3 regions of the Colwellia sp. MB3u-4 genome follow, and region 1 is predicted to be linked to each of the others. Evidence: predicted binding sites of a transcription regulator. Region 1 holds the regulator's gene; each other region holds the start of a gene.
The links. Region 1 encodes LexA, which represses DNA repair genes until DNA is damaged. Its sites were predicted from a motif close to TACTGTATNNNNATACAGTA; they were not measured.

Region 2: the regulator LexA is predicted to act here: its motif matches at 1,925-1,944, upstream of H4J61_RS08225 (LexA family transcriptional regulator).
Region 3: the regulator LexA is predicted to act here: its motif matches at 1,688-1,707, upstream of H4J61_RS04930 (DNA topoisomerase III).

The regions. Positions count from the first base shown of each region.
Region 1 covers NZ_JACGVE010000074.1:142,131-145,420, reverse strand. Annotated here, with positions in the region: gene oxyR (DNA-binding transcriptional regulator OxyR) at 1-506, opposite strand, end outside; gene H4J61_RS06140 (hypothetical protein) at 777-1,079, opposite strand; gene lexA (transcriptional repressor LexA) at 1,363-1,977, shown strand; gene coxB (cytochrome c oxidase subunit II) at 2,564-3,290, shown strand, end outside.
Region 2 covers NZ_JACGVE010000076.1:50,967-54,256, forward strand. Annotated here, with positions in the region: tRNA gene H4J61_RS08215 (tRNA-Pro) at 40-116, shown strand; gene H4J61_RS08220 (Y-family DNA polymerase) at 254-1,510, opposite strand; gene H4J61_RS08225 (LexA family transcriptional regulator) at 1,498-1,911, opposite strand; gene H4J61_RS08230 (chemotaxis protein CheB) at 2,302-3,290, shown strand, end outside.
Region 3 covers NZ_JACGVE010000070.1:5,525-8,814, reverse strand. Annotated here, with positions in the region: gene H4J61_RS04930 (DNA topoisomerase III) at 1-1,629, opposite strand, end outside; gene H4J61_RS04925 (cysteine-rich CWC family protein) at 1,908-2,114, shown strand; gene H4J61_RS04920 (alpha/beta hydrolase) at 2,721-3,290, shown strand, end outside.

The sequences.
Region 1 (3,290 bases):
GCCATCACCAATGGCTCGGTGAATAAATCGTAACGTTCAAAACGCGCCATTTCTGGCAACCAAGGCAAAATTAAAATATCGAGTTTACCTGTTTCCAATTGTTGCAGTAAATCTTGGGTTCTATTTTCATGTAAATAGAAGTTTATTTTAGCTAGATTGCTGTTTAGTGCCGGCATAATATGCGGCAATATATATGGCGCTAACGTCGGTATTAAGCCTATATGTAAATCACCTGACAGTGGATCAAGTAGCGCTTTTGCCGCTTCTTCAAAGTTATTCGCGGCGTTAAGTACTTGCCGAGCTTGTTGTACTAACTTTTCTCCTGCGGGTGTTAGCATAACATTGCGCGGTTGGCGTTCAATTAAGGTTAGCTTAAGGCGTTGTTCTAGTTTTTGAATTTGACCACTTAGCGTTGGTTGACTAACAAAGCAAGCCTCAGCGGCATGGCCAAAATGCTTATATTCGGCAATGGCGGTTAGATATTCTAAATCACGAATTTTTATCATAGTTTAAATCTATTGATATAAGGTAGTTAATAGCTAAATTTATGTTAGCTTAAGGTACTGAGTTTAGCTAGCATATTGAAAAGCAAAGCCTGCACTGAAGCGTTAATACCCAGACTAAACCATGTTTGCAAAGGCTAAAACTTGCTAACGACGTGGTTAATTGAGGCGCTTATTGCATCACTGCATATTTAAGCCGTTGTTTAAAATGACTTAGGGTACTTTGAAATCTTGAAATCTTGAAGAGTTAAGAAGTTGAGGGAGATTGAAGCATTATAGCTTTGATCGCTCATAGGCCGGAATGTTAATAAAATTTTCATCACCTTTGGCAACCGCTTCTTTTAAGCTCGCTTTTCTATTTTGGCGAGACTCAATACTTTCACCAAATACCTGAAAGTGAGCTTGCGCGATAACATCGACAGCCTCTACATGAGATATAACGCCTAACGCTTTACCCGCATGGATAAAGCCTTCAACTCTGAATTTTTGCTTATCATCTTTTTTATGATTTTTTGCGAGGCTAAAAACTTTTAGTAATTGTGCTTGGCAACAATCTAAATATTCGTGTTTATTCATTATCTTCCATTCACCTTCTAAGGTTGATTTACCTATATACCTGCTGTTTAAGCAAGGTTAATAGTTATATTTATGGGTATTTTTAATGACCTTAATCGTGAAAGCCGCTTTACAACAATATGGATTGAGCACTTAATTTTTTGCTAACATCACTAATTGCAACTAAAGCCCAAACTAGCAAAGGCGACTGATTATTTTCTTGCGTTTATTTACAGCCTGTATACAATAACAGTAATACTGTGTAAAAATACAGGCTTGCTCTTAAGTAGCTTAAGGAACAACTATGCGCCCTTTAACACCCAGACAACAGCAGATTTTTGATCTGATCCGAGAAAAAATTTCTGATACAGGTATGCCACCAACACGTGCCGAAATTGCTACTTGTTTTGGTTTTAAGTCGGCCAATGCAGCAGAAGAACATTTAAAAGCGCTAGCGAAGAAAGGCTATATTGAAATGCTACCTGGCACATCGCGTGGTATTCGTCTTGCACAAGAGTTTATCGCTGAAGATGGTTTGCCACTTATTGGCCGTGTGGCAGCCGGTGAGCCTATTTTGGCACAAGAACATGTTGAGCAGCATTACAAAGTTGATGGCAATTTATTTCATCCTCCGGCTGATTATTTATTGCGTGTTAATGGCGAGAGCATGAAAGATATCGGCATTATGGATGGCGACTTGTTGGCCGTTCATCAAACAACCGACGTGCAAAATGGTCAAGTGATTGTTGCTCGTGTAGAAGACGATGTTACCGTTAAGCGTTTTAAACGTGAGGGCAATGTGGTTTATTTACATGCTGAAAATGAAGATTTTGCACCGATTAAGGTCGATTTAAAGTCTCAGCAATTTAATATCGAAGGCCTAGCCGTTGGTGTTATTCGCGCGGCTGATTGGATGTAGTTCACGTTTCATTTACTTCATAAATGCTAATACTTAGCTAAACTAGATTTTCCTACACTATTTTTTCCTAAATTATATTTCGCAGATTTAACTATCACTTGGTTTAATTCAAGGTGTTAAAATCTGCGTATTCCACATGCTTGATAACCATTTATCTACCTAATATGTAGCTAAATTTTTTTGGTTAGAGCTATCCTTCTGTTCGGCAATAAATACCGCTAATAGCTTGCTTTTTATACAGCAAATTTCTGTGTTGATTATTTATTATTCAGCATGAAAAACAGGCTTTGAACAAAACATGAACATTGCAGCCATCCTTTTAAAAATCTACTTATCGTCCGGTTTAGGGCTTTTACTCTATTGTATTTACTGGTTTTTATTTATCATGCTTTTGAAATTAAAAATTGACCCCTATCAAGTTTTAAGTAATTCTAGTCTGGAAAACGTACAAAAAAAACAATAGGGCGCAATTGACAACTGTTGATTAATGCGTCACTTAAATAATAATAAATGTATGCGCTAACTAGCCGGTTTTCATAATGAAAATACGTTATTTGGCCTAAATTAAAGGTGAAGGAGATGTCGTGTGAAAAGACGTAACCTAGGTTTGCTGTTGCTAGGGGGCTTGTTGTCTAGTTCAGTGTGGGCAGATATGTCGCTGAACCTAACCAAAGGTGTTACTGAGGTTAGTAGAGACGTATATGATTTACATATGCTGGTGCTGTATATCTGTACTGGTATTGGTATTGTGGTCTTTGGTGCAATGTTTTGGTCTATGGTGTTTCACCGTAAATCAAAAGGTTTCAAACCAGCAACCTTTCATGAAAGCACAAAAGTTGAAATTCTTTGGACGGCGATCCCTGTCGTTATTCTAATTGCTATGGCTTTTCCTGCCACTATTACGCTTATCGATATGGAAAATAACGATGATGCGGACTTAACCATTCAAGTAACGGGTTCTCAGTGGAAATGGCATTATAAATATTTTGATCAAGACCTTGAGTTTTATTCAGTGCTTTCTACCCCGCGTGAACAATACGAAAACCAAGATGGTACCTCAGCAGAAAAAGGTGAACATTACCTGTTAGAAGTTGATCGTCCTTTGGTTATTCCAACCAATAAAAAAGTGCGTTTTGTTATTACTTCTGATGATGTTATCCATGCTTGGTGGGTACCGGCATTTGCGGTAAAACAAGATGCTAACCCAGGCTTTATTAATGAAGCTTGGACCAAGGTAGATGAACCCGGTGTTTATCGTGGCCAATGTGCTGAGTTGTGTGGCAAAGACCACGGCTTTATGCCGATAGTGGTTG
Region 2 (3,290 bases), on a different contig from region 1:
TAGCCCACATAAGCTTTTATCCCCATTAAGCTTATCAATCGGGGTATAGCGCAGCTTGGTAGCGCGCGCGTCTGGGGGACGTGAGGTCGCAAGTTCGAATCTTGCTACTCCGACCACATTTAGAGCAAAAAAGCCCTGTCTTGACAGGGCTTTTTTGTAACTGTTATATGTTAACTCGATGTAATACCCAGTTGATTAATTATCTACTCATGTTTTATCGCTTATTGACCAAGATAAATGACCAAGATAAACCTTAACAGCTAATTTTAGGTATATCTCGCCACTTACTCGTAAAGCTTGGCGAAAGAAATTCACGTCGCATATGCCACTTATCAATTTTACCTTGTGCGGCTAATTGCAAAGTATCATTACCGTAACGATTATTTATCCCGTCATAACAGCGCATTAGCTCTGGATCTTCTTCATTTAGCGAAAACAAATCACCTTGTTGAAATTGAGTATTTTCAAGCTCAATGGCTCCTACCCCACAACGATAAAAGTTAACACCGCCGGCATAAACACAATCAAAAACGGCTGATATAGCGTTCGCGATACTTAGGGTGTTATCTGTTGCCACTAAAAATTCATAAATTATCGATTTGTGGTAATAATTATCATCATGAGGCGAGCTAGCAGCGGATATCACCAGCCGTTTTACGCGCGAATGCTGTTGTCTTAGTTTACGACCTACAATGGCGCCGTGGCTCACTAAAGCCGCTTTTAATTGATGTTCTTCATTTATCCGTTGACCAAAGCTTCTAGTGGAAAATATTTCTTTTTTTGCCTGCTTAACTTCATCCCAGTTTAAACAAACTATACCGTTTAACTCGTTAACCGTTCGTTCAACCATAACGCTAAATTGGCTGCGCATAATTTTAGGTGACTGGTTGGCTAAATCCCAAGCGGAATTTATTCCCAACACGTTTAAACGCTTGCCTAATCGACTACCAATGCCCCACACGTCAGTAACCGCCATTTTTGATAATATGTCTTTACGTGACGTGACATCATCCACAACTGCCACACCGTTATAGCCCGCTAATTTTTTAGCTGCGTGGTTTGCGGCTTTCGCTAATGTCGGCGTTGAGCCAAAGCCAACACCCACAGGCAAACGCGTTTCCTGCCAAACCGCACGTCGTATTTCATGGCCATATTTATGCCAATCATTAATAATTTGGTTATAGTTTTTAAATTGTAGAAAAGACTCGTCAATCGAGTAAACATATTGGTTATCGCAGAAACGGCCAATAACATTCATCATTTTGTCACTGAGATCGGCATATAGCTCATAGTTAGACGAGCGCACAACCACATGGTGTTTGGCTAAAAAATGTTTAATTTGAAAATAAGGTTTAAATTTTGGTATACCTAAACGCCGACCAATTGGACACACAGCACATATACAGCCATCGTTGTTTGTTAGTACGACCACAGGCCGATTTCTGATTGAGGGGTCAAACACCTTCTCACAAGACGCGTAGAAAGATACGGCATCAACTAACGCATACATGCGCTTAACTCCCTTAGCTGTCGATGCAAACGAATTGAACGGGTAACGACTCCCTCTATTTGAAATTCATCCTCAGGTGTAATGCTGACCGGTTGATGCTTGAACGATGCAGATAATAGCCTAGCGTTTTTTTTATCAATAAGTTTACAAGTAAAACAGCCATTGTAATTCGCCACAATAACATCACCATCTTTTACTGGCTCGCTACGATCCACTAGCAATAAATCACCATCAAAAATGCCAACCTCTTGCATCGACTGCCCTTGCGCCAAACCGATAAAGGTGGCATCGGGGTGTGCTATCAAGAGTTGATCTAACGATAAGCCGAGTTCTTTATATTCAGCTGCAGGTGATTCAAAGCCGGATATACCCGCCTCAATAAAAATGGGAATAACTTTCATAAAATACAACCTATACTGTACATTTAACCAGTATAGGTTGAGGCGTAAAATTGAGGAAGCTTTTTGTTAACTGCTTATACCGTTTTTCTGATGGATAAAATAAAGCTGGCGCTTGTCACTTTGTCTATATTAACGTTGTCTATATTAACTTTGCTTTAAAATATTTTATAACTCAGTAGCAAACACAACTTGACTGAAACTTTACTGCGCCCTTTTAACCTGGCTATTTTAAATGTCGTTATTCTTTAGCGCATTGTGTTAACGTCGGTCTCATAGCAAAACACGGGGACAAACACGAGGTTTTTTATAAAAACTTTCCAAAATTTATTGCACACTACTTAATATATTAGTTTACTATAATGTAATGGAGCAAAAAATAAATATACCTTAATGAAAAATAAAATAAAAATCACAAAACCAAGTACTGCCAGTGACTCCCGTCGGTTGAATGCTCTAAAAAAACCATCCAATATTGTCGGCATCGGTGCTTCTGCGGGCGGTTTAGAAGCATTGGAAGACTTTTTTACTCAGGTACAAACGCCTTCCGATATGGCGTTTGTTGTTATCCAGCACTTAGATCCCTCTCGCACAGGCATCATGGCTGAGTTGTTGCAACGTACGACGCAAATGATAGTCAAAGAAGCTCGCAACCACATGAAAGTACAGGGAAATTGTGTTTATGTAATTCCTCCCAACAAAGATTTATCCATTTTGCACGGCTCATTATTTTTGTTTGAGCCCGTGCTTAGTTGCGGATTACGCTTACCGATTGATTTTTTCTTTCGATCGCTTGCCAGTGATCAGCGCGAACATGCTGTGGCCGTTATTCTTTCTGGCATGGGTTCTGATGGCACCCTAGGTTTACATGCCATCAAACAAAATGCTGGACTGTCTCTGGCCCAGTCGCCTGAATTTGCAAAATTTGCTTCTATGCCTCAAAGCGCCATTAATGCAGAATTAATCGACATCGTTGCCCCCGCTAAAGAATTACCCGAACATATACTGAGTGGGCTCAAACATGGCCCTCGTATTGCCCCAAAAGATATTGAACCAAGGTTAGAAATCAAATCAAAAAGTACATTGGAACAAATCGTTATTATCTTGCGTGAACGCACAGGAAACGACTTCTCACTGTACAAAAAAAATACCATCTATCGTCGTATTGAACGGCGTATGGACCTACATCAACTTGAAAATATAGCGCTTTATGCGCGTTATCTGCGAGAGAACCCACAAGAACAAGACCTATTATTTAAAGAACTGTTAATTGGGGTAACCCATTTTTTTCGCGATAAAGACGTTTGGGCGCAACTCAAGTCAAGCTCGCTGCCAGCACTATTAGAAAATTATCCTGAAGGTAAAGAACTTCGAGCTTGGGT
Region 3 (3,290 bases), on a different contig from region 1:
GATAATACCGGCACGCGTTGCTTCGGTACCCAAACCGTCGTTTTCTCGTAAAAGTTTTTTAATCTCATGATCACTAACAAACCTAGCAATGCCGGTCATGGCACTCAGTAAACTGGCATCAGTGAACTGCTTAGGTGCTTGTGTCATACGGCTAATGAGTTCGCCATGACGACAGAGTACTTGCTCGCCTTGCACTAATTTTGGCAATAGTTGATTATTAAGCTTTTCGTCATTGTCTTGCGCTGCGTTGTCAGGCTTATTTTTTGCACGCTGAAATAACACCTTCCAACCTTGGGCGATCGGGGTTTTAGCATTAGCTAAGAATTTACCTCCCGCAATTAGCAGCTCAACCCGACACTGGTTATATTGGTATGGTGGATAAAACTGTGCTAAATATTGCCGAACAATAAGAAAATAAACTTGCTTTTCAAATGGGTTCAACGACAACTTGTTCGCTGATTTTTCGGTCGGAATAATGGCATGGTGAGCGGTTACTTTAGCATTATTCCAAGTTTTACTTTTTAACGCACTATTAGCACCTTGCGCAAACTTGCCATAGTCTTCATCTGCGCTGGCTAACATGGCAATAATGCCTTTAGCCTGAGCATGATGTTCAGTGGGTAAATAGCGACAATCAGAACGAGGGTAAGTCACCAGTTTATGCTTTTCATACAATGCCTGACAGACATCTAATACCAACTTGGCATTCAATGAATATATTTTTGCCGCGTCAATTTGCAGTGCGGATAAACTATAAGGCAATGCGGCTGCTTGCTTTTTCTGCTGCTCAATCACTGAGCTCACTTCAGCGGTTTTATGGTCAATACGACGAACAACATTTTCAGCTAAAGCACGATTAAGCACGCGGCCTTCTTCATCCATATGCGGTTGGCAGGCCTCGCTGGGTTGCCACTTTGCAATGAATTGCGCTTGGTTACTGGTTTGTAAGTGTGCGTGCACATCATAAAAGTCTTTCGCGACAAAATGGTCAATCTCTTGTTGGCGTCGCACAACTAAACCTAAAATTGGCGTTTGTACCCTGCCGACAGATAACACGCTATTAAAACCGGCTTTTTGCCCTTGTAAGGTATAAGCTCGCGTTAAGTTAATGCCGTAAAGCCAATCGGCTCTTGAGCGCGCTAAAGCAGAAATTGATAAGGGCATAAATAATTGGTTACTTTGTAAGTTAGCCAGCGATCTTTGCACTGCGGGTAAATTTAAGTCACTAATTAACAAACGCTTAGTATTTTGCTTCTTCTTTGCTGATACCTTGAAAAAATCAATAACCTCATCAACTAACAGTTGGCCTTCTCGGTCAGGGTCACCGGCATGAATAATTTCATCTGCTTGCTTAACCAGTTTTCGTAACACAGTAAGCTGTGACCGGGTTTGTGCTTTAGGTTTTAGTTGCCATTGCTGCGGCACAATCGGTAAATGGCCCATTTGCCACTTTTTAAATGCGGGATCGTAATCTTCAGGATTTGCTTGTTCAAGAATATGGCCAATACACCAACTTACTACGTCACCATTGGCCAGTGCGATATAGCCTTGATGATTCTTTTGAGGTTTTGGCAATGCGGCGGCAATTGCCCGACCTAAGCTTGGTTTTTCGGCGATATATAATTTCAAGATGAAGGCTTACCTGTAGAGCAAAGGCTCCTGATGTTTTAGATAGCCTAGCATTTAAAACTGTTTATTTATACAGCTAAGAAAAAGTTGCTGATTAATAACTTTCTGTAGCGCCCCTAACCAGCAGTCTCTGCTATTGCCAGTGCTTAGCCAGATAATTTTACCTAAGACCAACAATTAGTGACAACAGCGCCTAAAGTTTACCGCTAAATATTTTACTGTTAGTGAAGTTATGCTATTTTTAAGCTTAATAATCTTAATCTAGAGCAATAGTGCTAATGCCTGCCATTGATACCAACCAATGCCCTTTATGCCAACAAAATAATTTATGTGCGGTCAATGGTAATCAACCTTGTTGGTGCGTAAGTCGTGATGTTAAACGCGACTTATTGACACAAGTGCCTGCAGCCTTATCTGGAAAATCATGTATCTGTAAAAGCTGCATCGATAAATTCGACTTTAACAAGGTGATCAACAAGTCTTAAAAACATACCTAGGTATTTTTATATTATTTAACTTAAATTCTCACCTAATTACTTGCTTACATAAATGAATAAAAAGGAATTTTCGTGTCACATAAGCAAACAAAACAAGACACTATATTGAGCACCATAACAACACTATGAGGTGATGAGCTAACTTGGCGCTGGGAAGACAAACAATCCGCTTTACTCGCCGAATTTTCATGGGAAAAAAGAGCGCATATTAACTATTTTACGGCAGTTATTCAGTGAAGAATGGCATAAAAAGAATATGAAAAAAGCCCCTCAAGCGCTTAAAGATGAATTGGGTCAATTAATAAACCCCAATAACCCCCCAATAAAAACCAATTGATTTTTACTCAGCCAGCCTTTCAAGAGACACCCGCCCTTACTGTTATTTGGTGGCCTTGGAGTCATGGCTCAACCTATTCTATCGGCATTAACTATTAAACAGTCATTATGACGATGCCGCGCTAAAGCAGGGAAAAGTGAGCTTAATAAGCAAGACTTATCAAGGTATAACATCAGCATAATGACCTAAGTCGCTTGTGAGCAAAAATATCTTAGCTACAATTATGCTAGTTTAATTTAATTTTACAGGATGTTTCTATGCTCACGTTAACGCTACATTATGCCACTAACAGAAATCACTTAGGTCAACGTTGGACTCCCGACAGTTATGGACAAGATTTTAGTGCTGACCGACCTAATAACTTACGTTTTGGTCGAGTCACGGTTGAAGTTGGTGCTAATAAAGTAACCGACTACCTGAGTGATAAGGTCCATAACCGATCAGGTGATGGTGAAAGCCTATCAGGCTATATTGAAAAAAAATTACGGAAAAAAAGTCTTATCGCTGCTTTTGTAGAACCAAAAAACCTCACCACACCTCTGGCTTCCACTGTGGCTTTTAATGAGATCAAGAAACAAATGGATCTGAAACGTGATCTGGTGGTTTTTATTCATGGTTTTAATGTTGATTGGTTTGAAGCGGTCGCCTCTGCCATGGCATTAGAGTTAATGTTAAACCGCGTATCGCAAGATAATGATAAATTAAAGGATACCAGCGTGTTTCTTTTTACTTGGCCTTCAAACGGCGCTATGGTGAAAAATAAAGCTTATTTATCTGATCGTAACGATGCTAGAGACTCAAGCTTAGCAGTAGCGCGAGGCTTTCTT